4 regions of the Janthinobacterium sp. HH102 genome follow, and region 3 is predicted to be linked to each of the others. Evidence: predicted binding sites of a transcription regulator. Region 3 holds the regulator's gene; each other region holds the start of a gene.
The links. Region 3 encodes sigma-54, which starts transcription at its own class of promoters, with help from an activator protein. Its sites were predicted from a motif close to TGGCANGNAANCTGCTTT; they were not measured.
Positions count from the first base shown of each region.

Region 1: a site for sigma-54 is predicted at 3,300-3,317, ahead of prpB (methylisocitrate lyase). Genes of this name have one in related genera too.
Region 2: a site for sigma-54 is predicted at 2,825-2,842, ahead of JAB4_RS06810 (beta-propeller fold lactonase family protein). Genes of this name have one in related genera too.
Region 4: a site for sigma-54 is predicted at 4,381-4,398, ahead of urtA (urea ABC transporter substrate-binding protein). Genes of this name have one in related genera too.

Region 1 is NZ_CP062062.1:4,248,970-4,256,762, reverse strand. It holds gene epsC (serine O-acetyltransferase EpsC) at 1-944, opposite strand, end outside; gene JAB4_RS19340 (MBL fold metallo-hydrolase) at 1,405-2,262, opposite strand; gene JAB4_RS19335 (hypothetical protein) at 2,441-2,677, shown strand; gene JAB4_RS19330 (hypothetical protein) at 2,802-3,050, shown strand; gene prpB (methylisocitrate lyase) at 3,380-4,267, shown strand; gene prpC (2-methylcitrate synthase) at 4,346-5,500, shown strand; gene acnD (Fe/S-dependent 2-methylisocitrate dehydratase AcnD) at 5,512-7,793, shown strand, end outside.
Region 2 is NZ_CP062062.1:1,494,542-1,502,334, forward strand. It holds gene proW (glycine betaine/L-proline ABC transporter permease ProW) at 1-188, shown strand, start outside; gene proX (glycine betaine/L-proline ABC transporter substrate-binding protein ProX) at 201-1,259, shown strand; gene JAB4_RS06795 (GNAT family N-acetyltransferase) at 1,351-1,812, opposite strand; gene JAB4_RS06800 (acyl-CoA-binding protein) at 1,860-2,114, opposite strand; gene JAB4_RS06805 (FKBP-type peptidyl-prolyl cis-trans isomerase) at 2,315-2,671, opposite strand; gene JAB4_RS06810 (beta-propeller fold lactonase family protein) at 2,869-3,840, shown strand; gene JAB4_RS06815 (polysaccharide deacetylase family protein) at 3,912-4,688, shown strand; gene JAB4_RS06820 (sterol desaturase family protein) at 4,721-5,725, shown strand; gene JAB4_RS06825 (EI24 domain-containing protein) at 5,725-6,552, shown strand; gene JAB4_RS06830 (molybdopterin-binding protein) at 6,584-7,369, shown strand; gene JAB4_RS06835 (transglycosylase domain-containing protein) at 7,734-7,793, shown strand, end outside.
Region 3 is NZ_CP062062.1:858,838-866,630, forward strand. It holds gene JAB4_RS03890 (KpsF/GutQ family sugar-phosphate isomerase) at 1-324, shown strand, start outside; gene JAB4_RS03895 (HAD hydrolase family protein) at 324-857, shown strand; gene lptC (LPS export ABC transporter periplasmic protein LptC) at 900-1,511, shown strand; gene lptA (lipopolysaccharide transport periplasmic protein LptA) at 1,537-2,118, shown strand; gene lptB (LPS export ABC transporter ATP-binding protein) at 2,118-2,873, shown strand; gene JAB4_RS03915 (RNA polymerase factor sigma-54) at 2,878-4,356, shown strand; gene raiA (ribosome-associated translation inhibitor RaiA) at 4,426-4,785, shown strand; gene JAB4_RS03925 (enoyl-CoA hydratase/isomerase family protein) at 4,917-6,002, shown strand; gene rapZ (RNase adapter RapZ) at 6,003-6,866, opposite strand; gene hprK (HPr(Ser) kinase/phosphatase) at 7,033-7,793, opposite strand, start outside.
Region 4 is NZ_CP062062.1:4,454,628-4,462,420, reverse strand. It holds gene JAB4_RS20285 (Hsp70 family protein) at 1-127, opposite strand, end outside; gene JAB4_RS20280 (Hsp70 family protein) at 133-2,004, opposite strand; gene JAB4_RS20275 (DUF2760 domain-containing protein) at 2,001-2,582, opposite strand; gene JAB4_RS20270 (transglutaminase family protein) at 2,848-3,459, shown strand; gene JAB4_RS20265 (DUF4349 domain-containing protein) at 3,476-4,264, shown strand; gene urtA (urea ABC transporter substrate-binding protein) at 4,450-5,703, shown strand; gene urtB (urea ABC transporter permease subunit UrtB) at 5,841-7,427, shown strand; gene urtC (urea ABC transporter permease subunit UrtC) at 7,424-7,793, shown strand, end outside.

The DNA.
Region 1 (7,793 bases), 2.9 Mb from region 3:
TGGAACGGCGCATGCAGGGCCCTGGCCATGTCGGGCAGGGCCACGTTGGCGATGCTGGTGCCCAGCGCGGGCAGCAGCATCGACAGGGACAGGCTGGCAAGGGCGCCGCGCACGGGCATGGTGGCGGTGCCGGCCGGGGTGGCCTGCTGGCTTGGAGGTAGGGGTTTTGACGGCGAATTCATAAGGTGGCTTGTCCATCCAATAAGAGTGATTCCATGGTAACGAGGGATTTGGCATGGCGGAAGACGCATCATTTGCACTATATTGTTGCGTTTGACGCCATGTCTGGTGCGTGGGCGGCGCTGCAGCATCTGGCCCATCTCGAAGGCGGGCGGGCTGTCGGCCAGGTGGCAGCGGACGATGCGCCCGGGAATGCCGGCCACCGTGCAATGGGCGGGCACGTCCTGCAGGATCACGCTGCCGGCTGCCGCCTTGCTCATGGTGCCGATTTCGATGTTGCCGAGGATATTGGCGCCCGCGCCCAGCATCACGCCCGAGCGTGTCTTCGGATGGCGGTCGCCATGCTCCTTGCCGGTGCCGCCCAGGGTGACGTTCTGCAGGATGGAGACGTTGTCGTCGACTGCGGCCGTTTCGCCGATGACGATGCCGCTGCCCTGATCGAGCATGATGCCCGCGCCGATGCGCGCGGCCGGATGGATGTCGATGCCGAAGATGCCGGCCGCATGGCTGGACAGGGCAAAGGCGGCCTCGCTGCGGCCCGCCGTCCACAGATGGTGCGCCATGCGGCAGGTTTGCAGCGCGTGAAAACCCTTCAGGTTCAGCCGCGCGTGCAAGCTGTCGGGGCAGGCGGGATCGCGCTGCGCGATGGCCGCAAGGTCGGCCGTGATGCTGGCCAGGATGGGCGGCTGCGTGCTTGGATTGTCCTCGAACAGGGGCCGCAGCACGGCCGGGCGCATATCGCGCGCGCCCAGGCGCTGTGCCAAGATGGCGGCAGCCCGGCGGGGCTGTCGTGCGGCAGTATCAGCTTGGCGAGCTGCTGCGCCATGCCGCGCACCTGCGTCCACACGCCGGGAATGTCGTCGGACTGGCTGGCTGCGGCGGCATCGATGCGGCGCAAGGGCGGCGCAGGCGGCAGGGGGCTGGCATAGGTCAAGTAAGTCATCGTGGTGCCTGTCCAGGCAAAGGAAGGGGGAAAGTGGAGCGCATGGCAACAGGGCCGGCGCCGGCTGGCAAGTGCCCGGGCTCCCGGAAGGCAGGGCCAGGCAATTGCGGATACACGATAAGCCGCCACGAAGGACGAAGCAAATCGTAAATACTGAGCGTGCGGCTCACGATTCCTGATGCTTGGGGAGGCAGCGGCGCATGCGCGCTGGCGCGCGGGCAGGCGGCGCCAGGGGAGGTGCGATGAGGCGGGAGGGAGGGGCGGAGCGTGGCCCCGCGAAATTACAGCGCGTTGAGCGGAATCTTCAGGTAGCGCACGCCATTGTCTTCCGGCTCGGGCAGCTTGCCCGCGTTGATGTTGACCTGGATGGCGGGCAGGATCAGGGTCGGCATGTCGAGGGTGGCGTCGCGGCCCGTGCGCATGGCCACGAATTGTTCTTCCGTGATGCCGTCGCGCAAATGGATGTTGCTTGCGCGCTGTTCCGCCACCGTCACTTCCCAGCGCGGCGCGCGGCCGTTGGGCGGGTAGTCGTGGCACATGAACAGCCGCGTCTGCGGCGGCAGCGCCAGCAAGCGCTGCACGGAGCGGTACAGCAGGGTAGCGGAACCGCCGGGGAAGTCGCAGCGGGCCGAGCCTACGTCCGGCATGAACAAGGTGTCGCCCACGAAAACGGCGTCGCCGATCTGGTACGCCAGGTCGGCCGGCGTGTGGCCGGGCACGTGCAGGGCGCGTACTTCCAGTTTTCCGATATGAAACACCTGGTCGGGCGCGAACAGCTGGTCGAACTGCGAGCCGTCGGCCCTGGCGCCGTCCTGGTGGTAGACGGCGGCGAAGGCCTGCTGCACCGTCTGGATGGCGGCGCCGATGGCCACGTCGCCGCCCAGCTGCTGTTGCAGGTAGGGCGCGGCGGAAAGATGATCGGCGTGCGCATGGGTTTCCAGCAGCCAACGGCACTGCAAGCCGTGTTCGCGCACGAAGGTGATCACCTTGTCGGCCGAGGCGGTTGAAGTGCGGCCCGCCTTCGGGTCGTAATCGAGCACGGAATCGATGATGGCGCAGTCCCGTCCATCCGCTTCGTAGACAACGTAGGTGACGGTGGCGGTGGTCGGGTCGAAGAAAGCTTGGATTTGTGGAGTCATCGCGGCGGCAAGGGACGGGCAAGGGAATGGCATTATATCGCCAGAGTTCGCTAAAAAAATGCTGCAAATTGACATTTGACATGCGAAAAACAGATAAGCGGGCATGCATGCCTCCGTCGCAGCCGTGCGCACGCTCGCGCTTGCAGCATGGTAACCTCATTCTTCCAAGGAGGAATTCATGAACGATATCACTGCACGCAGCGAACAGTACCGCGGTTTTACGATTTCCGTGACCCCGCAAAAGGATAACGACGATTTATGGGATTTTACCTACCGCCTGCAGCGCGACGGTGAGCCGGAAGCGCAGGCGATCACGCGCAGCCGTACCCTGGGCGGCTACGCGGCGCCCGAGACCGCTTGCACGGCGGGCCTGGAAGTGGCCAGGACGGAAGTGGATAATCTGCTGCGTCCTTGAGCCAGCGTAAATCGTTTAGCCTGAAAGTCGGCCTGACCGCGCGCCGGCGCGTGAAACACGTCGCTAGCGGTGCCGCTTCATGCTACGATTTCCAGTATTGAGTCAGTCACCAAGGAGGCACCCCATGAATAGCAGTTCTAAAATTCACTATAAAGGCTGGGAAATCGTTCCCCTGGCCGTGCCCACCACCGATGGCAAATGGTCGGCCAGCTGCGACATTGAACGCGCCACGGCGGAAGGCCTGGAGGTGTTCGAAGGCTCGACCATGCAATTCGTGCGCGACGACGAGGAGGGCGCCATTGCCGCCGCCTGCGAAGAAGCCGTGCGCCAGATCGACAACATCATCGCCAATCCGCTGGTGCGGCTGGCCTAGTCCTTGAATTTCCAGCAAACCTGCAGCCGGCGCCCGCCGGCTGTTTTTTTATGCGCGTCGCCGGTGGCAGTCTCATATGTTTCATGTTTCAATGTTTCAAATGGAATGATTGAAACATATTTGAAACATCATTGGCCTGAATCGTGACATCGCTGTTCCCTGGCGTGACAACGCGTGCAGCGCCGATGCGTGGCCATTTCCCTGGTTTTCACTGTGCCGTGGTGCATTTTCCGCGCGAGCGCATGGTGCTGGCACGGCATTTGCAATATCAATGTTCATAGCCACTCCGTGAAACATTCGGGACCGTCCGAAACCCATAAGGTGAACACATGACTCAATACTCCGCAGGTGCCGCATTCCGCAAGGCCGTCCAGGAAGAATCCCCGTTGCAAGTCGTCGGCGCCATCAACGCCAACCACGCCTTGCTGGCCAAGCGCGCCGGCTATAAGGCCATCTACCTGTCCGGCGGCGGCGTCGCGGCCGGCTCGCTGGGCTTGCCCGATCTGGGCATTTCCAGCCTGGACGACGTGCTGACCGACATCCGCCGCATCACCGACGTGTGCGATCTGCCGCTGCTGGTCGACGCCGACACGGGCTTCGGCGCCTCAGCCTTCAACGTGGCGCGCACGGTGAAATCGATGATCAAGTTCGGCGCGGCCGGCCTGCACATCGAAGACCAGGTGGGCGCCAAGCGCTGCGGTCACCGTCCGGGCAAGGAAATCGTCAGCAAGGAAGAGATGGTCGACCGCATCAAAGCGGCCGTCGATGCGCGCACGGACCCGAATTTCGTCATCATGGCGCGTACCGATGCGCTGGCCGTCGATGGCCTGGAAGCGGCACTGGAGCGCGCCGTCGCCTGCGTCGAAGCGGGCGCCGACATGATCTTCCCGGAAGCCATCACGGACCTGGACATGTACGCCACGTTCGCCAAGGCCGTCAACGTGCCGATCCTGGCCAACATCACGGAATTCGGTTCCACGCCGCTGTTCACGCTGGACGAGCTGCGCAGCGCCCACGTGGGCCTGGCCCTGTACCCGTTGTCGGCCTTCCGCGCCATGAACAAGGCGGCGGAAAACGTCTACCAGGCGCTGCGCCGCGACGGTACGCAAAAGAACGTCGTCGACACCATGCAGACGCGCATGGAACTGTATGAATCGATCAACTACCATGATTTCGAGCAAAAACTCGACGCGCTGTTCGCCGCGCAAAAGAAATAAGCAGAAATAAGCAAAAAGCAGGGACCGCATGCCGGTCCCGCAGTGACGCACCCGAGACTATTCAATCTGGAGAACACAATGACCGCACCGCAAGCCGCCACTTTCAAGCCTAAAAAATCCGTCGCCCTGTCCGGCGTCACCGCCGGCAACACGGCGCTGTGCTCGGTCGGCAAGACCGGCAACGATTTGCATTACCGCGGCTACGACATCCTGGACGTGGCCGACAGCTGCGAGTTCGAGGAAATCGCCTATTTGCTGGTGCACGGCAAGCTGCCGACCTTGGCGGAACTGAAAGGCTACAAGGCCAAGCTGAAGTCCTTGCGCGGCTTGCCGTCGGCAGTGAAAGCGGCGCTGGAAGCGCTGCCGGCCGCCGCCCACCCGATGGACGTGATGCGCACGGGCGTGTCCGTGCTCGGCTGCACCCTGCCGGAAAAGGACGACCATAACGCGCCGGGCGCGCGCGACATCGCCGACCGCCTGATGGCGTCGTTTGGCTCCATGCTGCTGTACTGGTACCACTACAGCCATAACGGCAAGCGCATCGAAGTGGAAACGGACGACGACTCGATCGGCGGCCACTTCCTGCACCTGCTGCATGGCGAAAAACCGTCGGCGTCGTGGGAAAAAGCCATGCACACGTCGCTGATCCTGTACGCGGAACACGAATTCAATGCCTCGACCTTCACCAGCCGCGTCATCGCCGGCACGGGTTCGGACATTCACTCGGCCATCACGGGCGCCATCGGCGCACTGCGCGGCCCGAAACACGGCGGCGCCAACGAAGTGGCGCTGGACATCCAGAAGCGTTACGACAACGCCGACGAAGCGGAAGCGGATATCCGCGAGCGCGTCGCCAACAAGGAAGTGGTGATCGGCTTCGGCCACCCCGTCTACACGATTTCGGACCCGCGCAATAAAGTCATCAAGGAAGTGGCCCGTTCGCTGTCGCAGGAAGCGGGGTCGACCAAGATGTTCGACATCGCCGAGCGCCTGGAATCGGTCATGTGGGAAATCAAGAACATGTTCCCGAACCTGGACTGGTTCTCGGCCGTGTCCTACCACATGATGGGCGTGCCGACGGCGATGTTCACGCCGCTGTTCGTCATCTCGCGCACCTCGGGCTGGGCCGCCCACATCATCGAGCAGCGCATCGACAACAAGATCATCCGCCCGAGTGCCAATTACGTCGGCCCGGAAGACCTGGAATTCGTGCCAATCAAGGACCGCAAATAATGAGTACCCCCATGAATACCCTGTACCGTAAATCCTTGCCGGGTACCCAGCTAGATTACTTCGACACGCGCGCCGCCGTCGATGCAATCGCCCCAGGCGCCTATGCCACCTTGCCCTACACCTCGCGCGTGCTGGCCGAAAACCTCGTGCGCCGCTGCGACCCGGCTACCCTGAACGCTTCGCTGAGCCAGTTCATCGAGCGCCGCCGTGACCTCGATTTTCCATGGTTCCCCGCGCGCGTCGTCTGCCATGACATCCTGGGCCAGACGGCCCTGGTGGACCTGGCCGGCCTGCGCGATGCCATCGCGGCCCAGGGCGGCGACCCGGCCCTGGTCAATCCGGTGGTTCCCACGCAGCTGGTGGTCGACCATTCGCTGGCCGTCGAATGCGGCGGTTTCGACCCCGACGCCTTCGCCAAGAACCGGGCCATCGAAGACCGCCGCAATGAAGACCGTTTCGATTTCATCGACTGGACCAAGAAGGCCTTTAAAAACGTTGACGTGATCCCGCCCGGTAACGGCATCCTGCACCAGATTAACCTCGAGCGCATGTCGCCCGTGATCCAGGTGCAAAATGGCGTGGCCTACCCGGATACGCTGGTGGGTACGGATTCGCATACGCCGATGGTCGATGCGCTGGGCGTGATCGCCATCGGCGTGGGCGGCCTGGAAGCGGAAAGCGTGATGCTGGGCCGCGCCTCGTGGATGCGACTGCCCGACATCATCGGCGTCAAGCTGACGGGTAAACCACAGCCGGGCATCACGGCGACCGACACGGTGCTGGCGCTGACGGAATTTTTGCGCAAGCAGAAGGTCGTCTCGTCCTACCTGGAATTCTTCGGCGAAGGCGCATCGCACCTGACCCTGGGCGACCGCGCCACGATTTCCAACATGGCGCCGGAATTCGGTGCCACGGCCGCCATGTTCTACATCGACGCGCAAACCATCAAGTACCTGAAGCTGACGGGCCGCGACGACGAACTGGTCAAACTGGTGGAGCTGTACGCCAAGGAGACTGGCTTGTGGGCAGACAGCCTGGTGGACGCGCAGTACGAGCGCGTCTTGAGCTTCGACCTGTCGTCCGTCGTGCGCAATATCGCCGGGCCGTCGAATCCGCACAACCGCGTGCCGACGTCGGAACTGGCCGCGCGCGGGATTTCCGGCGTGGTGGAAAACGAACCGGGCAAGATGCCGGACGGCGCCGTGATCATCGCCGCCATCACCAGCTGCACCAATACGAACAACCCGCGCAACATGATCGCGGCCGGTCTGATCGCGCGCAATGCGAACCACCTGGGCCTCACGCGCAAGCCGTGGGTCAAATCGTCGCTGGCGCCCGGCTCGAAAACCGTGGAGCTGTACTTGCAGGAAGCGGGCCTGATGCCGGAGCTCGAAGCATTGGGCTTCGGCGTGGTCGCTTTCGCCTGCACCTCGTGCAACGGCATGTCGGGCGCGCTCGACCCCGTCATCCAGGACGAAGTGGTGTCGCGCGACCTGTACGCCACGGCCGTCCTGTCGGGCAACCGCAACTTCGACGGCCGCATCCACCCGTACGCGAAACAGGCTTTCCTCGCCTCGCCGCCGCTGGTGGTGGCCTACGCGATTGCCGGCACCATCCGCTTCGACATCGAAAAGGATGTGCTGGGCCATGACGCGGACGGCAAACCGATTCTGTTGAAAGATATCTGGCCGTCGGACGAGGAAATCGACGCCATCGTCGCGTCCAGCGTCAAGCCGGAGCAGTTCCGCAAGGTGTATATCCCGATGTTTGCCGCGCAGGCGGATGACGGCATCAAGGTCAGCCCGCTGTACGACTGGCGTCCGCAGACGACGTACATCCGCCGGCCGCCATACTGGGAAGGCGCGCTGGCCGGCGCACGCCCCTTGAAAGGCATGCGTCCGCTGGCCGTCCTGGGCGACAACATCACCACCGACCACCTGTCGCCATCGAACGCCATCATGCTCGATAGCGCGGCCGGCGAATACCTGGCGAAGATGGGTTTACCCGAGGAAGACTTCAATTCCTACGCCACGCACCGGGGCGACCATCTGACGGCGCAGCGCGCCACGTTCGCCAATCCGACCTTGAAGAACGAGATGGTCATCGAGGACGGCAAAGTGAAGGCCGGTTCGCTCACGCGCATCGAGCCGGAAGGAAAAATCTCGCGCATGTGGGAAGCCATCGAGGTGTACATGGAGCGCAAGCAACCCCTGATCATCATCGCCGGCGCCGACTATGGCCAGGGTTCCTCGCGCGACTGGGCCGCCAAGGGCGTGCGCCTGGCCGGCGTGGA
Region 2 (7,793 bases), 640 kb from region 3:
TGGGGGGGCTCGGTATCGTGCTGCTGGCCATCACCCTGGATCGCTTGACGCAAGCGATGGGCCAGCCACGCCGCGGCGTGCGCCACTGGTACCAGACGGGTCCCGCCGGTTTCGTGCTGCGCCTGGTGCGCGGCAACACGGAGAAAAATAATGTTGAACAGCAAGCAACGCTGGCCAACGCACAATAAGAAAGGATTTACATGCATCAAATTGACAATTTTAAAGTGACGCAAAAATCGCAACGCAAGTTCCAGCTGTTTTCCGCCCTGGCCATCGCCGCCATGGCCCTGACCACCAGCCTGGCCATGGCGCAGGCGCCGGCCGCAACGGCTGACGCGCTGCCCGGCAAGGGCGTCAAGGTGCAGCCGCTGCAAAGCTCGATTGCGGAAGAAACCTTCCAGACCATGCTGGTCGACAAGGCCCTGGAAAAGCTCGGCTACGAAGTGCAGCCGATCAAGGAAGTGGAATACCCGACCGCGCATATCGCCATCGCCAACGGCGACGCCACCTTCATGGCCGTGCACTGGGACCCGATGCACAAGGATTTCTATAACAATGCGGGCGGCGACGCCAAGCTGTCGCGCACGGGCCAGTATGCGGGTCCTGCGGCGCAAGGTTATCTGATCGACAAGGCGACTGCCGAGAAATACAACATCACGAATATCGACCAGTTGCGCGATCCCACCCTGGCCAAGCTGTTCGACCACGATGGCGACGGCAAGGCCGATTTGACGGGCTGCAACCCGGGCTGGGGCTGCGAAGCGCTGATCGAGAACCACATGGATGCGTACAAACTGCGCGAAACGGTGACGCACGTGCAGGGCAGCTATGCGGCCCTGATCGCCGACACCCTGGGCCGCTACAAGCGCGGCGAGCCTATCCTGTACTACACGTGGACGCCGTACTGGGTCAGCGGCGTGCTGGTGCCGGGCAAGGACGTGGTCTGGCTGAAAGTGCCGTTCTCGGCCAATCCCGACAAGGTGAACACCCGCCTCGACGATGGCAGCGATTACGGCTTTGCCGTCAACACGGCGCGCATCGTATCGAACAAGGCCTGGGCGCAGAAAAATCCGGCCGCGGCCAAGCTGTTCGAAGTGATGCAATTGCCCGTGGCGGACATCAATGCGCAGAATGAGCGCATGCGCCGCGGCGAAAACACGCAAGCCGATATCGCGCGCCATACGGCCGGCTGGATCAAGTATCACCAGCAAAAGTTTGACGGCTGGATCGCGCAAGCGCTGGCGGCGGCAAAAAAGTAAATTACGGCTGATACAGGCGTAAAAAAAGTGGCTACCGGTTTGGTAGCCACTTTTGCGTTAGCGGCCTGTTTTGGTGGTTTTTAGTGAGTTTTCAGCCGTTTTCGGCCAGTTTCAGGTGCAAAATGGGGAAAGGCTTGCCAAAGGGGTCGCATTCCGAGCGGCTTTCCTCGATAAAACCCAGGTGGCGGTAAAAGCCGTGCGCTTGCGTGTTGTGCTCGTTGACGTCGACGGCCGTGGCGCCCAAGGCCGTGATGGCGTACTGGACCAGCGTGCGGCCGGCGCCGCTGCCGCGTTGATCGGGATGCACGAACAGCATCTCGATCTTGGCGTGCTCGACGCACAGGAAAGCGTAAGCGCTGCCATCGGCATCGCGCAGCACGTGCAGCAGGCGTTCGGCCGTCACTTTGGCCAGCTCATCGCGAACGAAGGGCATGAGGAAAGCGATATCGCTGTCGGCGAGGAAATCGTGGGTGGCGCGTACGGACAGGTGCCAGACGTCGAACAAACGGGGCAGGTCGGCGGCATGGGCCAGGGAAATCGGTGATGGTGTCATGCGGAAATAATAACATTGCCCCGGGCTGTGCCGGGGCAGGGGGATGATCAGTCCTTCAAGTCTTCGATCAGGTCGATGTATTGTTGCTGTGCATCTTCCTTCGACGTGCCGGCCAGGGCCGCCCAGGCGTCGAACTTGGCGCGGTTGACGAAGTCGGTCATGCCAGGGCGCTCGCCCGTAGCGTCGCCGCTCGATGCTTGCTTGAACAAGGCATAGATTTTCAGCAAGGTCATATTGTCCGGACGCTCGGACAGGGTCTTGGAATCGAGCTGCGCTTGGTCGAATTGCTCTTGTAAACTCATGATGGCTCCTGTGTGCTGATGGAATCGCTGGAAAAGTGCGGCAGGCGCGGCGGAGTGGCCACCGTGCGTGCTGCAGTGCCTGACATCATAGTGAAAAAAGCGCGCCGTGCATTAGAGGACACACTCAAAACAAAAACGCCGCCGCTGCGTGAACAGGGGCGGCGCCAGGGACAGTCGCTCGAGCGCTGTGGAGTCTGTTCTTATACGCCCAGCAGTTCGACGTCGAAAATCAGGGTGGCGTTCGGTGGAATCACGCCGCCGGCGCCGCGTGCGCCATAGCCCAGTGCTGCCGGGATGATCAGCTGGCGCTTGCCGCCCACTTTCATGCCTTGCACGCCTTCGTCCCAGCCCTGGATGACGCGGCCGGCGCCCAGCGGGAATTCGAATGGGTCGTTGCGGTCCTTGCTCGAATCAAATTTCGAACCGGCGCTGCCGTCGTCGTTCTGCAGCCAGCCCGTGTAATGCACGACAACATTGTTGCCGGCTTGCGCTTCAGCGCCTTCGCCGACGACGGTATCGATGTATTGCAGGCCGGAAGCGGTAGTGGTGGTGGTCATGATAATCCTTGTGTAGGCGATGAAAGCTTCAGATTGTAGAGCAATGAGTTGCAAAGCGCCATTCCAGGCCCGCTGCAGGGAAAATGGGGAAGTTACGACGAGGTTTGGCGACGGCTTGTATTTAAGGGGGGATTTCACACAATAAATACGGTGTTCCACGTAAAATGCATGTTTTGTATTTAACAGTGATTTCTTCCATGTTCCGCAGTCTACGCCGCCTTGTTTTTTCCTCGCTGTGCCTGGTTTCCGCAATATCGACGGCGCAAGCCGAAGTGGTGGTGGTACTCAATTCCCGTGATGCTACGGTGCAACTGCTGGACCAGAAAACCTACGCCCCCCTGTCCACCTTTGCCGTCGGCAAGGAACCGCACCACCTGATGGAGACGCCGGACGGCAAGTCGCTGATCGTCGCCAGCTCCGTCGGCAACGAACTGATCTTCCTCGACCCCGTGTCGGGCCAGATCCAGCGCCGCATCAGCAACATCCTCGATCCCTACCAGATCGGCTTTTCGCCGGACCAGAAGTGGTTCATCTCGAACTCGCTGCGCCTGGACCGCATCGACCTGTACCGCTACGACGGCAAGAACCTGACCCTGGCCAAGCGCATCGCGCTGCCGAAGCTGCCCAGCCACATGGCCTTCACGGCCGACAGCACCATGGCTTTTATCACGCAGCAGGGCAGCAACCAGGTCAGCGCCATCGACCTGGCCACGCAGACGGTGAAATGGACCATGCCCGTCGGCCCGGCGCCGGCCGGCATCACGATGACGCCTGATGGCAAGCATTTGCTGGTGGGCATCATGGGCAGCGATTACGTGGAAGTGATCGACTGGCGCACGCAAAAGACCGTCAAGCGCATCAAGGCGGGCGCCGGCACGCATAATTTCCGCGCGCTCGGTGACAACCGCATGACGTTCGTGTCGAATCGCGTGTCGAACACGATCAACATCATCGACCAGCAAACCCTGGAAAACGTGGGCATCATCAACGTGCCTGGCGGCCCGGACTGCATGGAAATCACGCCAGATGGCAAGACCATGTGGGTCACCCTGCGCTGGATCAAGAAAGTGGCCGTGATCGATTTGACCACGCGCAAGGTGATCAAGACGATCCCCGTGGGCCGCTCGCCCCATGGCGTGTATTTCGCCACGCACTCGCCGCGCATGTGATGACGGGTGTGATGATGAAACGCCTGATTTCCGCGGGCCATGTGCCCGCCGTGCTGCTGTGCGCCGGCACCATGCTGACGCCCGCGCATGCCGCCGCACCTGCCGCCGCTGCACCAGCCGCAGCATCAGCGCCGGCCGCCTGCAAGGGTACGATCTACATGACGTTCGACACGGGCAGCCAGTCGCAAGCGCAACTGATCGCCGACGTGCTGAACAAGCGCCAGATCAAAGCCACGTTCTTCCTGGCCAATGAAAAGACGACGCGCGGCGACTATTCGCTCGATCCGTCGTGGGCACCGTACTGGAAAGCCCGGGTCGCCGAAGGCCATGCGTTCGGCACGCATACGTTCGACCATGTGTACTGGAAGAAGGATCTGGCCAACGGCTTGATCCAGGTCAAGCCCCAGTTCGGCAAGGACGGCGGCAAGCTGGCGTCGGTGACGGATCAGCAGTTCTGCGAGGAATTGCGCCGCGTCGATACACGCTTTCAGGAACTGACCGGACACAAGCTCGACCCGTTCTGGCGCGCGCCGGGCGGCTACACATCGCCGCGCACCCTGGCGGCCGGCAGCGCTTGCGGCTACCAGCATGCGGGCTGGGCGCCGGCGGGGTATTCCGGCGATGAATTGCCTAGCGATAAGTATCCAAACGCCATGCTGCTGAAGAAAGCGCTGGCGAACTTGCGCAGCGGCGACATTTTCATTGCGCACATGGGCATCTGGTCGCGCAAAGATGCATGGGCGCCCGCCAACCTCGATGCCTTGATTTCCGGCCTGCAAGACAAGGGTTTCTGTTTTGCCACCCTGCGCGAGCATCCTGCCTACGCGCGGAAGAAGGGCCAGCCATGATCGCCGCCGACATCGTCAGTTTCGTCACCCCGATGATCGACGCCGTGGTCGATGCGTTTGGCGTGGCGCAAGGCTGGCTGTTCCAGACTGTGGTGAATCCCCTCGTCTATCACCTGGGCTTTGGCGAATTTACGGAAGAAGCATTCGAGGGCACGGAATGGCTGCTGATCGGCCTGTGCGAACTGGTGCTGCTGTTCCTCGTGCTGCGCCCGCTCGAAGCCCTGATTCCCGCGCAAAAGATCACGGACCCGCGCGCCCGCTGGAACGACTTCATCTACACGGTGCTGCACCGCATCGGCCTGTTTTCTGTCGTGGTGTTCTTTACGCTCGATCCGCTGATGGATGCCTTGGCAGGCGCCTTGCGTTTCGACAATATCCATCCATTGAACCTGGAATCGCTGTTGCCCGGCATCAGTCCCTTAGTCAGTTTTATCATTTATTTTGTGATACTGGACTTCGTCGACTATTGCTACCACCGTGCCTCGCACCATTTCGGCTGGTGGTGGGGCTTGCACAGCCTGCATCACAGCCAGCAAAACATGAATTTGTGGAGCGATGACCGCAACCACCTGCTCGACGACTTCCTGCGCGACGTGGTGATGGCGCTGGTGGCGCTCGGTATCGGCGTGCCGCCAGGGCAATATGTGCTGCTGGTGTCGATTTCGCGTATTTTGCAAAGCTTGCAGCATGCGAATGTGAGGATACACTTCGGCCGCATCGGCGAGCGGCTGCTGATCTCGCCCCGTTTCCACCGCACGCACCATGCGATCGGCGTGGGGCACGAGTCGAAAGGCAAGGGCAGCATGGGGGGCTGCAACTTCGGCGTGGTGCTGCCGATTTGGGATATGCTGCTGGGCACCGCGAATTTCTCGGCCGGCTATGCGCGCACGGGCGTGCGCGACCAGCTGGCCCGCATCGACAGCCATGGCGTGGGCCGGCCCGGGCGCAACTATGGCCGCGGCTTCTGGCAGCAGCAATGGCTGGGCGTGCGCCGCATGGTGGAATTTGCAAGAATCAAACGAAAAGGACGCCGTTGATGCGTAATGTGCTGAATTCGTATGGCCGTGCCTTCCTGTCGCAATTGCACGGCAGGATATTGCTGTTGAGCATAGCGCCGTTCATCCTGTCGCTGATCCTGTGGGGCGCCCTGCTGTATGTGGGCTTACAGCCGCTGATCGACGGCCTGCATGCGCTGTTTACGCAATATGACTTCTTCCGCACCAGCGGCCAGGTGTTGGCCACCTTTGGCCTGGGCATGCTGAAAGCCGTGATCGTGCCCCTGATCGCCATGTTCATGCTGTTGCCGCTGATGATCTTGACGGCGCTGATCTTCATTGGCCTGTTCGCCATGCCGGCCATCGGCCGGCATATCGGCGGGCGGCATTTTCCGCAGCTGGAAAAGAAGCATGGCGGCAGCATGCTGGGCAGCGTCGCCACCTCGCTGGCGACGTTCCTGCTGTTCATCATCGTCTGGGTGCTCATGCTGCCCCTGTACGCGTTTCCGCCGGCCGCGCTGGTGGGGCAAGCCGTGCTGTGGGGCTGGCTGACCTACCGCGTGATGGCGTATGACGCCATGGCCGATTACGCCAGCGTGGAAGAGCGCCACGCCATCATGCGCACGCAGCGCTGGCCGCTGCTGGCCATCGGCATGGTCTCCGGCGCGGCCGGCGCCGTGCCGGGCATGCTGTGGATGGGCGGCGTGATGTCGGTGGTGTTCTTCCCCTTCCTGGCGGCGTTCGCCATCTGGCTGTATGTCTTGATCTTTATCTTTACGGGTCTGTGGTTCCAGTATTACTGCCTGGAAGCACTGGCGCGTTTGCGGGGCGTACGCGGCATGACCGACGTGGCGCCGGCGGACGCTTGAGTATTTTTATTGCATTCTACGAGGGAGTTTCATGGCTATCGGATTGATCATCATTGGCGACGAAATCCTGTCGGGCAAGCGCACGGACCAGCATTTTCCGAAAGTCGTGAGCATGCTCAAGCAGCGCGGCTTGCAGCTGAGTTGGGCGGAATACGTGGGCGACGAGCCGGCCCGCCTGGTCGCCTTGCTCCAGCGCAGCTTTGCCAGCGGCGACATCGTCTTCAGCTTTGGCGGCATCGGCGCCACGCCGGACGACCATACGCGCCAGGCGGCCGCCGATGCGCTGGGCTTGCCGCTGGTGCTGCATCCACAGGGCAAGCTCAATATCCAGCAACGGATCACGGAAATGGGCGAGGAGGCGGGCGTGCCGGCCGATTTGAACTCGCCGGAAAACCTGCACCGCCTGAAAATGGCGGAATTCGTGCAGGGCGCCGAGCTGATTCCGAATCCGTACAACAAGATTGCCGGTTTTGCCGTGCGCGAACATTATTTCGTGCCGGGCTTTCCCGTCATGTCCTGGCCCATGATCGAATGGGTGCTCGATACGCATTACGCCCACCTGTTCAACCAGGTGCCGCACGCGGAACATGCCTTGCTCGTGTATGAAACGGCCGAATCCTTGCTCACGCCGCTGATGGTGCGCCTGGAAGCGGAGTTTCCGCTGATCAAGGTGTTCAGCCTGCCCAGCGTGGGCGATGCGCAGACGCGCCGGCATATCGAACTGGGCGTCAAGGGCGAACCCGCGCAAGCGGCGGCTGCCTTTGCCGAGATGCGCGCCGCACTCGATACCTTGCAGGCGGAATACACCACCATCTGAGATGCAGCCAGCCCGGCGCCGGCGGCTTTTTCGCTGGCGTCCAGCCCGCCATGCATCTATGTACGCCAGCGTACGTTCCAAGACGTTGTTTTTTTGCGAAAATCTTCAATGAAGCAAGATTTTTGTGCGCGCTCGTCAGTCGTTTTCATGCCGATGTGGTGGAATGGTGAACAGGGGCCTTGCGTGTCGAACGCGCGGTCGCCTGCCTGTGCAGTAGCGTGTTTTTTTGATTCACCGGTATGGACATCATGTTAAGCAAGTTTTGTTGTGACCGGCCCTGGCTGGCCCTCGTCTTATCCTGCGCGGAGCGGCATCGTTGCCGCCTTTTCCGCGCCGTCCAAACCCAACCTTACCCCAGCATCCCATGAAAGACACAGGCGTCAATCTGGCCGCGCAAGAGCGGCCCCCCTCTGATCCAGCTCCC
Region 3 (7,793 bases):
GCCTCGCTGCTGCAGGCGCTGGAAGAAATGACGAAGAAGGGCATGGGCATGACGGCCGTCGTCGATGCGGACAACCGCCCCGTGGGCGTGTTTACGGATGGCGACTTGCGCCGCATGTTCGAGCGCGTGCAGGATTTCACGCAAGTGGCGATCCGCGACGTCATGCATGCGCAGCCGCGCAGCATCGCGCCCGAACGCCTGGCTGTCGATGCCGTGGCCGTGATGGAACAGTTCCGCATCAACCAGATGCTGGTCGTCGATGCCGACGGCAAGCTGGTGGGCGCCCTGCATATCCATGATCTGACGCAAGCGAAGGTGATCTGATGGAGAGCGTAGCGGACAACCTGGCGCGCGCGGCCAAGGTCAAACTGATGATCTTTGACGTCGACGGCGTGCTCACCGACGGCAGCCTGCATTTCGGCCCCGATGGCGAAATGATGAAAACGTTTAATGTGTATGATGGCCTGGGCATCAAGCTGCTGCAGGAATCCGGTGTGCAGACGGCCATCATCAGCGCGCGCCGCTCGGCCATCACGGCACGCCGCGCGCAAGACCTGGGCATTACCCATGTGCACCAGGGTGGTCACGACAAGCTGACGCCGTTTCGCGAACTGCTGGCGCTGACGGGCTTGACGGAAGAGCAATGCGGCTACATCGGCGACGACGTCATCGATGCGCCCATCCTGCGTCGCGTGGGCTTTGCCGTCAGCGTGCCGGGCGGGCGTCCGGAAGCGCAGGGCCTGGCGCACCATGTGACGCAGGCCGGCGGCGGCCGCGGCGCGGTGCGCGAAATCTGCGAATTCCTGCTGCGCGCCCAGGACAACTATGCGCGCGTCATGGCGCCGTTCCTGGAGTGAGGTGCGCCTTGCCGCCAGTGACCTATGAAAGAGTGAAACCCTATGCGTAAGCCAGGAGGCGCCCATCGCTGGCGCATGATTTTTACCCTGCTGGGCGCGGTCGTCGTCGCGCTGGCCAGCTTTTGGCTGCTTGAAGTGATGAACAAGAATGGCCAGGACATCAAGGCCAGCAAGAATTTGGGTGAGCCCGACTATTTCATCACCAATTTCAGCCTGGTGCGCATGGACTTGACGGGTAAGCCCAGCTATATCGTGTCGGGCAACAAGCTCACGCATTATCCGGCCGACGATTCGTCCGATATCGACCAGCCCTTCGTGCGCAAGCTCACGCCGGGCATGCCGCCGTTGAACATGAATGCGGAACTGGCGCATATCGACCAGGACAATACCCGGCTGCAACTGCACCGCAAGGTCGTGATCGACCGCGTGGCCAGTCCGAAGGCGCAGAACCTGACGGTCAGGACGGAAGCGCTGACGGTGTTTCCGGACGAAGAAAGAATGGAAACGGACGTGCCTGTCGATATCCTGACGGGCGCCTCGCGCATCAATGGTATCGGCATGAAGGCCAATAACGCCACCGGCGTGGTGGAAGTGCAGAATGCCTTGCGCATGGTCCTCCCGCCGAAACCGCGCCCGGCCGCGGCGGCAAAATGACAGAATGAAACAAGGAAACCATACTATGAAGAACATCTTGCTGTTGAGCGTATTTTCTCTGGCCCTCATGGGCGTGGCGCATGCCGAGAAGGCCGATTCCGAGAAGGAAGCCGTCATCACGGCGCGTAGCGGCCACGTCGATGACGTCAAGCAGATTCGTACCCTGACGGGCGACGTCGTGCTGGTCAAGGGCACGCTGACCATGAAGGCGGGCCGGGCCCTGATCACGGAAGACCCGCAAGGCTACCAGTTCATCACTTTCTGGGCCGATCCCGGCAAGCTGGCCACCTTCCGCCAGAAGCGCGATGGCGCCGGCGACCTGTGGGTCGAAGGCGAAGCGGAGCGCGTGGAATACGACAACAAGACGGAAGTGGTGAAACTGTTTTCCAAGGCCAAGCTGACGCGCCTGGAGGGCACGAAAGTGACGGATGTGGCCAATGGCGCCTTCATCTCGTACGACAGCCGCAAGGAAGTATTCAAGATGGAAAATTCCGACAGCGGCACCAGCACCTCCGATGGCGGCAGCGTGCGCATGGTGATCCAGCCGAAGACCAAGGCGCCCGCGGCGGAGAAAGCGCCGGCCACACCTGTGCCAGGAACGAAATAATGGACAATACCCGTTGCGGCAGCACCCTGATCGTTCGCGGACTGCAGAAAACCTATGGCAAGCGGCAAGTCGTGCATGATGTCTCGCTGCAAGTCGAATGCGGCGAAGTGGTGGGGCTGCTGGGCCCGAACGGCGCCGGCAAGACCACCTCGTTCTACATGATCGTCGGCCTGGTGCCGTCGGATGGCGGCAGCATCGACATCAGCGGCGTGGACATTTCCAGCCTGCCGATCCACCGCCGCGCACAGATGGGCCTGTCGTATCTGCCGCAGGAGGCGTCCGTGTTCCGCAAGCTGACGGTGGAAGACAATATCCGCGCCGTGCTGGAAATCCAGACCGTCGAAGGCCGTCCTTTGAAGAAGGCCGAGATCGAGGAACGCCTGGATAAACTGCTGGCCGACTTGCAGATTGAAAAGTTGCGCGAGAACCAGGCGCTGTCCCTGTCGGGCGGCGAGCGCCGCCGCGTGGAAATCGCCCGCGCCCTGGCCACCGATCCCCGTTTCGTGCTGCTCGACGAACCGTTCGCCGGCGTCGACCCGATCGCCGTGATCGAGATCCAGCGCATCGTGCGCTTCTTGAAGGAGCGCAATATCGGCGTGCTGATCACCGATCATAATGTGCGCGAGACGCTGGGTATCTGCGACCGTGCCTACATCATCAACCAGGGCTCGGTACTGGCGTCGGGACGCCCCGACGACATCATCGCGAACGAGTCGGTACGCCGGGTCTATCTGGGCGAACACTTCCGCATGTAAGCCAATGAAACAATCATTGCAGCTGCGCACTTCGCAGCACCTGGCACTGACGCCGCAGTTGCAGCAATCGATACGCCTGTTGCAATTGTCTACTCTGGAATTGCATCAGGAACTCGAGCAACTGCTGACGGACAATCCCTTGCTCGAGCGCCTCGACGATCCGCTCGACCGTTCGCTGCGCCTGCTGTCCGACGGGGCTTTGAGCTCCACGGCCGCGCCGGCCGAAGCGCCGCCCCAGCCGCCAGGCCAGGAGGCGCCCGCGGCGCCGGCCGAAGCGGAAACCTTTGACGGCGAGGCGGGCGAGGGCCCGGCCGCCGCGGATGGCGGCGACAGCGACTGGAGCGAAGCGAGCCGGGGCAAGGCGCCCGACGACGAAGATTCCCGCCCGCAACTGGAGGCCCATCACTGCACCCTGCGCGAACACCTGATGGAGCAGATGCGCGTGACGGTGCTCGAATTGCGCGACCGCGCGCTGGTCGAGCTGATCATCGACGCGCTCGACGACAATGGCTACCTGGAAGAGTCGCTCGACGACATCCTGGCGCGTCTGCCGGAAGAGCTGGAAATCGATGCCGACGAGATGCGCACGGCCTTGTCGCTGCTGCAAAGTTTCGATCCGCCCGGCGTGGGCGCGCGCAATGCGTCCGAATGCCTGGCGCTGCAAATCAAGCGCTTGCCGCACATTGCCATGGTGACGCGGCGCATGGCCCTCGTCATCGTGGAAAAGCACCTGGCCTGGTTTGCCCAGCGCGATTTCAACAAGCTGAAAAAAGCCCTCGATTGCGACGATGAAGACTTGCGTGAAGCGCAGACGGTAATTCGCCAGTGCAACCCGCATCCGGGCGCCGTGTTCGCTGCGGACGTGTCCGATTACGTGGTGCCCGACGTCGTCGTCAAGCGCGCGCGCAATGGCTGGCAAGTGACCCTGAACAACGACGTCATGCCGCGCCTGCGCGTCAATGCCATGTACGCCAACTTGCTCAAGCAGGGCAAGGGCGAGGGCGCCATGGGTGCACAGTTGCAGGAAGCCAAGTGGCTGATCAAGAATATGCGCCAGCGCTTCGACACGATTCTGCGCGTGGCGCAGGCGATAGTAGAAAGACAAAAGAACTTTTTCTCGCATGGGGCCGTTGCCATGCGCCCCCTTGTGCTCCGTGAAATAGCTGATACACTGGGTTTACACGAGAGTACTATCTCGCGGGTAACAACTCAAAAGTACATGCTGACCCCGCACGGCATGTTCGAGTTGAAATATTTCTTTGGTAGCCACGTCGCCACCGAAGCGGGGGGCGAAGCGTCATCGACGGCGATACGGGCATTGATCGTGCAACTGACAGGAGCAGAAGACCCTAAAAATCCTTTATCCGACAGTAAGATTGCGGACATGCTGGGGGAACAAGGCATGGTGATTGCGCGACGTACTGTTGCCAAATACCGGGAAGCATTAAAAATTCCGCCAGTGAGCCTGCGTAAGTGTTTGTAAGTTTTTTTCGGTTCCTCTGCGGGCCGGATACGATGGACCGCACGAACCCGATCATCTTTAGGAGTGTGTATGAATCTCACCATCAGCGGACATCATCTCGAAGTGACACCAGCCATCCGTGAATACGTACAAACGAAGCTGGAGCGCGTGAAACGTCATTTCGATCAAGTTATCGATATCGCCGTGATTCTGACCGTGGATAACCTCAAAGAGAAAGAAAAACGTCAAAAGGCCGAAGTCAACCTGCGTCTGAGTGGCAAAACTGTCTATGTGGAAAGCCTGGCGCACGACCTGTATGCCGCGATCGATACCCTGATCGACAAGCTCGATAGGCAAGTGATGAAATACAAAACCAAAGTGCAAGGGCACGGTAAAGAGGCGATCAAGCATCTGCCAGACAGTTCGGAAGAAGAATTCGCCCCCGCCTAAGCGGCCCGCGACTTTCAACCGGCTGTGATCAACTAAGGGCGCACATTGCGCCCTTTTTTGCGTCCAGCGAAACGCAATGTTCGCCGCGCAGGCGCTAGAATGTTTGCACTTTCACTTCTTTCCTGCCTGCCATGAGCGACCTCGTCCAGATTTCCATCCGCCACCGCACGGGCCACATCGTGCTCGACCGTCCGAAAGCCTTGAATTCCCTGTCGCTGGAGATGGTGCGCGCCCTGAGCGCGGCCTTGCTGGCCTGGCGCGACGATCCGCAGGTGGACGCCGTGGTGATCCGCTCCAGCAGCGAAAAAGCCCTGTGCGCGGGTGGCGACATCCGTTTCTTTTACGACGCGGGCCTGGCCACGCCGCAGGGCGGCAGCGCCTTGCTGGAAGATTTCTTTACGGAAGAATATGCTTTAAATCATCTGATTCACTTCTACCCGAAACCGTATATCGCCGTCATGGATGGGGTGGTGATGGGCGGCGGCATGGGCGTGGCGCAAGCGGGGCCCGGCAACCGCCTGCGCATCGTCACGGGCCGCACGCGCATGGCTATGCCGGAAGTCAATATCGGCCTGTTCCCCGACGTGGGCGGCAGTTACTTTTTATCCCGTCTGGCGGGTCAGCTGGGCCTGTACCTGGGCTTGACGGGTTTGACGATCAACGCGGCCGACGCCCTGTACACGGGCCTGGCCGACGTGTATCTGCCCGAGGCGCAGATGGGGGCGCTGCTGGCCCTGTTCGAGTCCACGCCGGGCGAAGGCTTGCCGGTCGCCATCAAGGCGCTGGCGGCGCCTTTCCAGGCCGAGGCGGGCGCTTCCCCCCTGGCCACGGCGCGCGCGGCGCTGGACCGCCACTTCAGCGCGGGTTCGGTGGCCGCCATCATGGCCTCGCTGGCGCAGGATGACGGCGCGTTCGCGGCGAAGGCGCTGGCGGCCATGCGCCTGCGCTCGCCCTTGATGATGTCGGTGACCCTGGAGTTGCTGCAGCGGGGCGCCCACCTGGGCGTGGCCGATTGCCTGCGCATGGAGCGCACGGTGGTGCGCCACAATTTCGAACATGGCGAAGTGCTCGAGGGCGTGCGCGCGCTGGTGGTCGACAAGGACAATACCCCACGCTGGCAGCCTGCCAGCCTGGACGAGGTCGACGCGGCCATGGTGGCGCGCTTCTTTGCGCCCGTCTGGCCGGCGCAAGCCCATCCGCTGCGCCACCTCGACTGATTAAGAACGCTCGCGGTGGCGCAGCACGACTCTTTCTTTGGGGCCGAAATACTGCGCCAGCCGTTCCGCCATGTACACGGAGCGGTGCTGGCCGCCCGTGCAGCCCAGCGCCACCGTCAGGTAGCTGCGGTTGTCGGACTTGAACGACGGCAGCCATTTTTCGATGAAGGCGCGGATGTCGGCCAGCAGCTCCAGCGCGCTCGGTTGCGCGTCGAGGAAGGCGATCACGGGCGCGTCGCGGCCGTCGAGCGGGCGCAGGGCCAGGTCGTAATAGGGATTGGGCAAGGCCCGCACGTCGAAGACGAAATCGGCATCGAGCGGCACGCCCAGCTTGAAGGCGAACGATTCGAAGAACAGGGTCAGCGGCGCGCGCTCTGAGGCGACGATATCCTTGATCCATGCGCGCAATTTGTTGGCGCTCAGTTCCGAGGTATCGATCACATGGCCCAGCTGTTCGATGGCCGACAGGCGTTCGCGTTCTTCCGAGATGCACTCGATCAGGGTGCGGCGGCTGGCCGGATTCTGGTTCGGACGCAACTCGTGCGACAGCGGATGGCTGCGCCGCGTTTCCGAGAAGCGCGCCACCAGCGAATGTGTGGTGGCTGTCAGGAACATGACCTTGACGTCGTGCCCCTGGTCGCGCAGCAGCGCGACATTGTGCGGCAAGCTGACGAGCGATTCGGCGCTGCGCGCATCGACGGCGACGGCCAGTTGCGGCGTGCCTTCGTCGAGCAAGGTTTGCACCAGGCTCGGCAGCAAGGCCGGCGGCAGGTTGTCGACGCAATAGTAGCCGGTATCTTCCAGCACATTGAGCGCGACGGATTTACCGGAGCCGGATATTCCGGTGATAAGGACGATATGCATAGCCCGATCATACAATAAAGACCGGCACCGCGCTCCCGAGGCAATTATCTTTACAAATTATTGCAATTTGGGCTGTGATATTTCTTTGCTGCACGCGCCAACAATGCTGTCGGATTACGCGGGGCCTTGCCCCACCTCGGCGGCCCCGCTAATCCGACCTACGTTGCTAATCGCCGCTCATGGCGAGGCGTTGCCGTTCCATGAACTCCTGCAAGGTATCGATGCCGCGCAGTTGCAGAATCGTGTTGCGCACGGCCGCTTCCAGCAGCACGGCGATGTTGCGGCCGGCGGCGACGGGGATGACGACCTTGCGCACCGGCAAGCCCAGCACGTCTTCCGTAGGGAACAGGAAAGGCAGGCGCTCGACTTCCTCTTCCAGCGCGTTGCGGCGCACCAGGTGGACGATCAGTTTCAGGCGCATCTTGCGGCGCACGGCCGTTTCGCCAAAGATGGCCTTGATGTCGAGTAAACCCAGGCCCCGCACTTCCAGCAGGTTTTGCAGCAGGGGCGGGCAGCGGCCTTCGATCATGTTCGGCGCGATGCGCGAGAATTCGACGGCGTCGTCGGCCACCAGGCCGTGGCTGCGCGAAATCAGCTCCAGCCCCAGCTCGCTCTTGCCCAGGCCCGAATCACCCGTGATCAGCACGCCCACACCCAGCACGTCCATGAACACGCCATGCATGATGATGCGCTGCGCCAGTTTTTTCGACAGGTAGACGCGCAGGAAGTCGATCACTTGCGCGGCCGGCAGCGGGGTGGAGAACAGGGGGATGTTTTGCTCGTCGCAGATGGCGAGGATGTCGGGCGGCGTTTCCAGCCCTTGCGCGATGATCAGCGCGGGCGGACCGCCGGCGATCAGTTCGCCGATCACGTGGGTGCGCGTGTTGACCTTCAGGCGCTGGTAGTAATTGATTTCCTGGTGGCCAA
Region 4 (7,793 bases), 2.7 Mb from region 3:
GCTGCTCGATGGCGAACAGGTTTATTCCTGCCTGCGCATCGCCAGCCGCCGCATACGCCACCACCGTGTTGGTGGTGCCCAGGTCGATGCCGACCAGGTAGGCCGGCTTGCCCGCAGTGCTGCCCATGGCGCTTATTGCTGCGGCGTGCCGCGCACGTCGAATTCCACCTTCCAGCGCTCGGCGCCGTCAGGGGAAACGGCCAGCAGTTCCAGGGTGCCCGCTTCCGTGACTCTGGCGTGCAGCTTGACCTGCACGACGTCGCCGGCCTGACGGCCTTCGGCGGACAGCGTCGCCTGGATTTCGTTCAGCTCCTGCAATTCATCGGGACCCCAGAAGTCGAGCAAATCGCCGATCTGGTCGTTGCGGCGCGTGGACGAGGCGAAGAAGCGGAAATGCACGGGTTCGCCCACGACGAGGCCGAATTGCTGGCCCGGCAGTTCCAGTTCGCTGCCTTCTTCCATGCCGAACGGCGCCACGCACAGGGCCTGGATCGGCGGTTCCATGCCGGGGATGGCGGGCATGGCCGATTCGATGGCCACATAAAAGGCGCTGGCCGTGCCGCCGCGGATGCGCACGCCGTGGCCGCGCCGCACGTAGCTGTAGTAGGCCGCGCCACGGGCGACGGCCAGGTCCAGGTCGGCCCCGGCCAGCATGCGCGCCGGTTCCGCGCCTTCCATGTACAGCCAGTCGTTGACGGTGGCCATGATGCGCTGCACCAGCAGGTCCGACTTGAAGACGCCGCCGTTGAACAGCACGGCCGTCGGATGCAAGAAGCTGGCGCCTTCCGCCTGGCGGCCCGCGAAGCCTTCCAGTTCGGCCGTTGCTGCCACTTGCCGGCCCAGGAAGGCGGCCAGGTGGCGCGTGATGGCCGCGTCCTGCGCATACGGCAAGCCCAGTTGCGTCAGGCCGGCGCGCGTGCGCACGGCAGGGCGGCTCGATGCTTCCACCTGGGGGAAGAAGCCGTCGAGAATGAAGGTGGACACTTCCGCGCGCGTCAGTTCCGTGCGGATGGAGCCGCCGATCAGCTTCGAGCCGCGGCTGGGCACGACGATCGGTGCCACATCGAGGCCGCTGTCGGCCAGCAGGCTTTCCTTGGCGCTGCGGCAGCCGTAGGTCAGCGCGCGCATTTGCCAGGCGTCCAGCTGGGTGCCATTGGCGGCCAGCTTGCGCGCCACCAGGTGGGCCAGGGCCAGGTCCATATTGTCGCCGCCGAGCAGGATGTGTTCGCCGACGGCCACGCGGTGCGGTTCCAGCACGCCGTCGCGCTCGAGCACGGCGATCAGCGAAAAGTCGCTGGTGCCGCCGCCCACGTCGACGACCAGGATGATGTCGCCCGGCTTGACTTCCTTGCGCCAGCGTCCTTCGCTGGTCTGGATCCAGCTGTACAGGGCCGCCTGCGGCTCTTCCAGCAGGGTCAATGAGGTGTAGCCGGCCGCCTGCGCCGCTTCCATCGTCAGCTCGCGCGCGGCCGGGTCGAACGAGGCGGGTATCGTCACCGTGATTTCCTGCGCGGCGAACGGCGCTTGCGGGTGGGCGTGGTCCCACGCCTGGCGCAAGTGCGTCAGGTAGCGCGTGGCGGCCGTGATCGGCGAAATGCGCGCCACTTCCGCCGGCGCGTCGTTCGGCAGGATCGCTGCGCGGCGGTCCACGCCCGGGTGGCACAGCCAGCTTTTCGCGCTGGACACCAGACGGATCGGCGTGGTGGCGCCGCGGCTGCGAGCCATTTCGCCCACGACGAACGGCGCTTCGGCTTCCTCGGTGACCCAGGGCAGGGCCAGATCGCCCGCCGCCACTTCGTCGGCGTGCGGCAGGTAAACGAAGGACGGCAGCAGCGACAATTCTTCGACGGTGCCCGGTGCCGACAGCTGCGGCACTTTCAGCACGCCGTGGCTGGATTGCTCGCCGTCGCTCTCGACCAGGTTCACATATGACAGGGCGCTGTGGGTGGTGCCCAGGTCGATGCCGATGGCGTAGCGCGGGGTGTTGTTGGCTTGATCGCTCACAGTTCCACCTCGGCTGGCGCCAGGATGGCGGCGTCGTGCTGCTCGCTCAGTTTCGGCAGGCGCACGCTCGAGGCGCGCCAGCCGCGGTGGCTCAGGGTGCCCGTGAATGGCGCCGAGCCGACCACGTTGCCCGTCAGGCGCACGCTGGCCGAGTCAAAGCCTTCCTGCAGCACGATGCGGCTGCCCTCGGCTTCCTGGCGCACGGCGTCGATGGTGAAGTATTCGCGCATGACCTTGGCGCAGCCTTCATGCACGACGCGGGCGGCCGCGCCGATGTCGGCATCGGCATGGCTGCCCAGGTTTTCCTGGGTGAAGTCGATCAAGCGCGCTTCGCGTTGCAGCAGGGCCAGCAATTGCAGGGCCGCGTCCGGCGTCGCTTCTTTCAAAATGACGGGGGCGGCTGCCGGCGTCGGCACGGGCGCCGGAGCAGGGGCCACGGGTGCCACGGGGGCGGCCTCGGGCAGCGACAGCTTTTCCACGCGGGCCGCATAGGCGGCGTCCGACAGGGTGTTGAAGAAGGCGCCGAAGGCCAGCGGGACACGGCGCCAGAACGATGGGTGGGACGATGAGGTGCTCATAGGGAACTCGTTTCTCTGATCTGTAGGGAGGCGTCGGCGGCGCGCCCGGTGGCGGGGCCGCTTCGCAGGGTAGTGCATGTGCCGCGCCAATATGGCCGGCTGCGTTTGCCCGCATGATACCAGCTACCGGGCCGGCGCCAAAGTCACCGGCCCCCGCGCAGCGAGCCTGAGGCGTCGATTTTCTTTGTTCCTGCGCAAAGAAACGCTGAATGTTGCGCCGCTTCGACTAAAATCGCGCATTATCTTTTCGCATTGCCTTTATGCCATGTCTACCGACTTTTCCCCCGACTTTTCCATCTATCTAGCCAGCAGCCTGTATATCGATAGCGATCATCCGGCCGTGCGTGCCAAGGCGGCCGAACTGGCGGCAGGCGCTGTGGGCGACGCCGCCATCGCGGCCCGCTGCTTTGCCTTCGTGCGCGACGAAGTCGCCCACAGCTGGGACTACCAGCGCAATCCCGTCACCTGCCGCGCGTCCGACGTCTTGCAACACGGCACGGGCTATTGCTATGCGAAGAGCCATCTGCTGGCCGCGCTGCTGCGCGCCAACGGCATCCCCGCTGGCCTGTGCTACCAGCGCCTGGCCGTGGGGGAAGCGGGCCCGCCGTTTTGCCTGCATGGCTTGAACGCCGTGTATCTGCAGGATGTTGGCTGGTACCGCATCGATGCGCGCGGCAACAAGCCTGGTGTCGCGGCCGCCTTCACGCCGCCGCAGGAGCAACTGGCGTTCCCCGTGCTAGCGCCGGAAGAGCGCGATCTGCCGGAAATCTGGCCGGCACCGCTGCCCCAGGTGATCGCCTCGCTGACCTGCCATGCCACGGTGCAGGACGTGGCCGCGCACTTGCCCGATATCGAATTGTTGCTGCTGAAAAAATAATCTCAAGAAAGAAATCATGAAAAAAGTGTATCTTGGTCTGTTCGGCCTGTTGCTACTGGCCGGTTGCGGCGGCAAGGGCGAGAGCGGCGGGCAATCGAGCGCCGCGCGTCTCGACGGCAAGGAAAAAGGCAGCGAGTTTCTTGCCTATGAACACAATGTCAGCGTCGATACGAGCGAGGCGCAAGTGCGGCCCCTGTATGAAAAAGTGGTCGCTGCCTGCAAGGCCGATACGGAAAACGGCTGTTTGCTGCTCGATTCCAGCCTCGACAGCGGCCGCTACGTGCATGCGCGCATCAGCATGCGGGCCAAGCCGGCCGGCATCAAAAAGCTCGTCGCGCTGGTCGCGGCCGAAGGCGACGTCACCAGCCAGGGCACCAAGGTGGAAGACCTGGGCCGTCCTGTGCTCGACAGCAAGAAGCGCCTGGAGATGCTGAAACAGTACCAGGCGCAGTTGCAAGACCTGGAAAAGCGCTCTGGCGCGAATGTCGATGCGCTGATCAAGGTGACCAAGGAACTGGCCACCGTGCAAGTGGAGCTGGAGCAGGCGACGGCGGCCAATGCGCTGTTGATGCAGCGCATCGACACGGACTTGCTGAACGTAATGATCAGCGCCGAAGGCAAGCAATCGTTCTGGCGCCCCGTCAAGCGTGCGCTGGGCAATTTCACGGACAACCTGTCGGAAGGCGTGGCCAACGCCATCACGGCCATGGCTTACATCCTGCCGTGGCTGATCGCTTTCGTGCTGCTGTTCCCGCTGGGCCGCAAGGGCTGGCGCCGCTTGAGAGGCTTGCCGCGCAAGGATTAAAGCCTCCGGCGCACCGTTTTACGGCAATTTGAAACCTGGCTGCACAGTCCTTGTGCAGCCAGGTTTTTTTTCGTGCGGCGAGCGCCGCGTGCACCATGGCGGACAGCTGTAGGCGCTGGCACGCATTCTGCTTTAACAACATGGCAGGCCCAGCTCGACCCCACGAACCCATCACAGGAGTCCCCATGTCACGACGCATCATCCTGAAAGCGGCCGCCGCCGGCGCATTCGCCCTGGCCACGTCCACTTATATGCAGGCAGCCCTGGCCGCCGATACGATCAAGGTCGGCATCTTGCACTCCCTGTCGGGCACCATGGCCATTTCAGAAACGTCGCTCAAGGATGTGGCCCTGATGACGATCGCCGAGATCAATGCCAAAGGCGGCGTGCTGGGCAAGAAGCTGGAAGCCGTCGTCGTCGACCCGGCGTCGAACTGGCCTTTGTTCGCGGAAAAAGCGAGACAACTGGTAGCGCAAGACAAGGTGGCCGTTGTGTTCGGCTGCTGGACGTCCGTGTCGCGCAAGTCGGTGTTGCCCGTGTTCAAGGAACTCAACAGCCTGCTGTTTTACCCGGTGCAATACGAAGGCGAGGAGCTGGAAAAGAATGTGTTTTATACGGGCGCCGCGCCCAACCAGCAGGCGATCCCCGCCGTCGAATACCTGATGAGCACAGATGGCGGCGGGGCCAAGCGTTTCGTGCTGCTGGGCACGGATTACGTGTATCCGCGCACCACCAACAAGATCCTGCGCGCCTTCCTGAAAAGCAAGGGAGTTAAGGATAGCGATATCAGCGAGGTCTACACGCCGTTCGGCCATGCCGACTATCAAACCATCGTCGCCAACATCAAGAAGTTTTCCACGGGCGGCAAGACGGCCGTCATTTCCACCATCAATGGCGATTCCAACGTGCCGTTCTACAAGGAACTGGGCAATGCGGGCTTGAAAGCAACGGACGTGCCCGTCGTCGCGTTTTCCGTGGGCGAGGAAGAGCTGCGCGGCATCGATACCAAACCCTTGCTCGGTCACCTGGCGGCGTGGAATTACTTTGAATCCGTCAAGAACCCCGTGAATACCGCTTTCATCAAGCAGTGGAAGGCGTACGCCGTGGCGCAAAAACTGCCGAACGCGGATTCGGTGGTGACGAACGACCCGATGGAAGCGACCTATGTGGGCATCCACATGTGGGCGCAAGCCGTGGAAAAGGCGAAATCGACGGACACGGACAAGGTGATCGCCGCCATGGCGGGCCAGAGCGTCAAGGCGCCATCGGGCTTCACCCTGACCATGGATGCAACGAACCACCACTTGCACAAGCCCGTGATGATCGGCGAGATCAAGGCCGATGGGCAATTCAATGTCGTGTGGAAAACCAAGGAACCGATACGCGCCCAGCCGTGGAGCCCGTTTATCAAGGGCAATGAGGGCAAGCAGAAGCTGTAAAAAGCTTGCGCGTCGATTCGTCGCCGCAACCCCAGGCAAAGAGCTGGGGTCAGACCCGGCGGGTCTGACCCCTGTCCTTGTCTTTGGGGGAAGGATACCTATCAAGACATCGGCTTTACTACATGGAATCCATGCACATGCAGCTTCTCCCCAAACTGCTGGTCCTCGCCTGCCTGTTGCTATCCTCGCTGGCGCAGGCCGCCATCTCTCCCGACCTGCTCAAGCCGCTGGCCGGCGACGATCCCGACGCCAGGGTCGCCGCCGTGGCGCAGATCGCCGCCCTGGCCACGCCCGAGGCTGCCAAGGTGCTGCAAGCGCTGCAGGACGACGCCTTGTACGCCGCGCCCGACGGCAAGGTGTACATCGTTGACGGCGAGCAGGCGGTTGACCCGGCAATTGGCCGGAACGTGCCGATGCCCGACGGCATCGACGGCGTGATGGTCAACAACCGCTTGCGCGCGGCTGTGGCAGGCGCCTTGTCGGGTTTGCAGCTGCTGGCGCCGGAGCGCAGCGCCCGCCTGGCCGCCGCGCAAGCCTTGCAAAAGGCGGTCGACCCCGCGCAGCTTCCGTTGATCCGCACCGCGCTGGCGCGGGAAATCGACGCTGAAATTCAACAACTATTGCAAGTGCTGATCTCCAGCGCCAACCTGCATGCACCCGACGCCGCCACGCGCAAGGCCGCCGTGCAGGCGCTGGCGGGCAGCAGCGATGCGCGCCTGCTGCCGGTGCTGCAAGCCATGCTGGAGCAGGGCGGCGAACCCGACGAAGCCGTGCAGCTGGCCGCCATCGACACCATGCGCCAGATCAAGGGACGAGTGTCGCGCATGGAATTGGCCGGCAATGTGTTTTACGGCATCTCGCTGGGCAGCGTGCTGCTGCTGGCCGCGCTGGGCCTGGCCATCACCTTCGGCCTGATGGGCATCATCAACATGGCGCATGGCGAATTGCTGATGATAGGCGCTTACACGACGTATTTATGCCAGCTGTTCTTCCGCGCCTACCTGCCGGGCTTGCAGGATGCCTACCTGCTGGCCGCCTTGCCGGCCGCCTTTCTCGTCGCGGGACTGGTGGGCGTGGCACTGGAACGCACGGTGATCCGCTGGCTGTACGGGCGGCCGCTGGAAACCCTGCTGGCCACCTGGGGCATCAGCCTGATCCTCATGCAGCTGGTCCGCACGATCTTCGGCGCGCAAAACGTGGAAGTGGCCAACCCGGCCTGGATGTCGGGCGGCGTGACGGTACTGGGCGGCCTCGTGTTGCCGTACAACCGGCTGGCCATCATCGCCTTCGCCGTCGTCGTCGTCGTGGCCGTGTGGCTGATCCTCAACAAGACGCGCCTGGGCCTGTTCGTGCGGGCCGTTACGCAAAACCGCCGCATGGCCGATTGCGTGGGCGTGGCCACGGGCAAGGTCGACATGCTGACTTTCGGCCTCGGCTCCGGCATCGCCGGGCTCGGCGGCGTGGCCCTGTCGCAGCTGGGCAACGTGGGGCCGGACCTGGGCCAAAGCTACATCGTCGATTCCTTCATGGTGGTGGTGCTCGGTGGCGTGGGCCAGCTGGCCGGCACCGTGATCGCCGCGCTGGGCCTGGGCGAAGTGAACAAATTCCTCGAACCGGTGGCGGGCGCCGTGCTGGCGAAGATCGCCATTCTCGTGTTCATCATCATTTTCATCCAGCACCGGCCGCAGGGCCTGTTTGCCATGAAGGGACGCAGCGTCGAATGACTACCTCCTACCCGATCAAACAGGGCCTGTTCACGCGGCCCGTCTGGCTGGCGATTGCCGCCTGCAGCGTGCTTGCGGCGCTGCTGCCGATCTTTAATCTGGCGTTTGCCGAAGGCCATGCCTTGCACGTCTCCGCCTACACGGTGGCGCTGGTGGGCAAGTTCATGTGCTATGCGCTGGCCGCGCTGGCGCTGGATCTCGTCTGGGGCTACACGGGTATCCTGTCCCTGGGCCACGGCGTGTTCTTTGCGCTGGGCGCGTATGCGCACGGCATGTATCTGATGCGCGCCATCGGCGATCAGGGCCAGTACCACAGCAGCCTGCCCGACTTCATGGTCTTTCTCGACTGGAAAACCTATCCGTGGT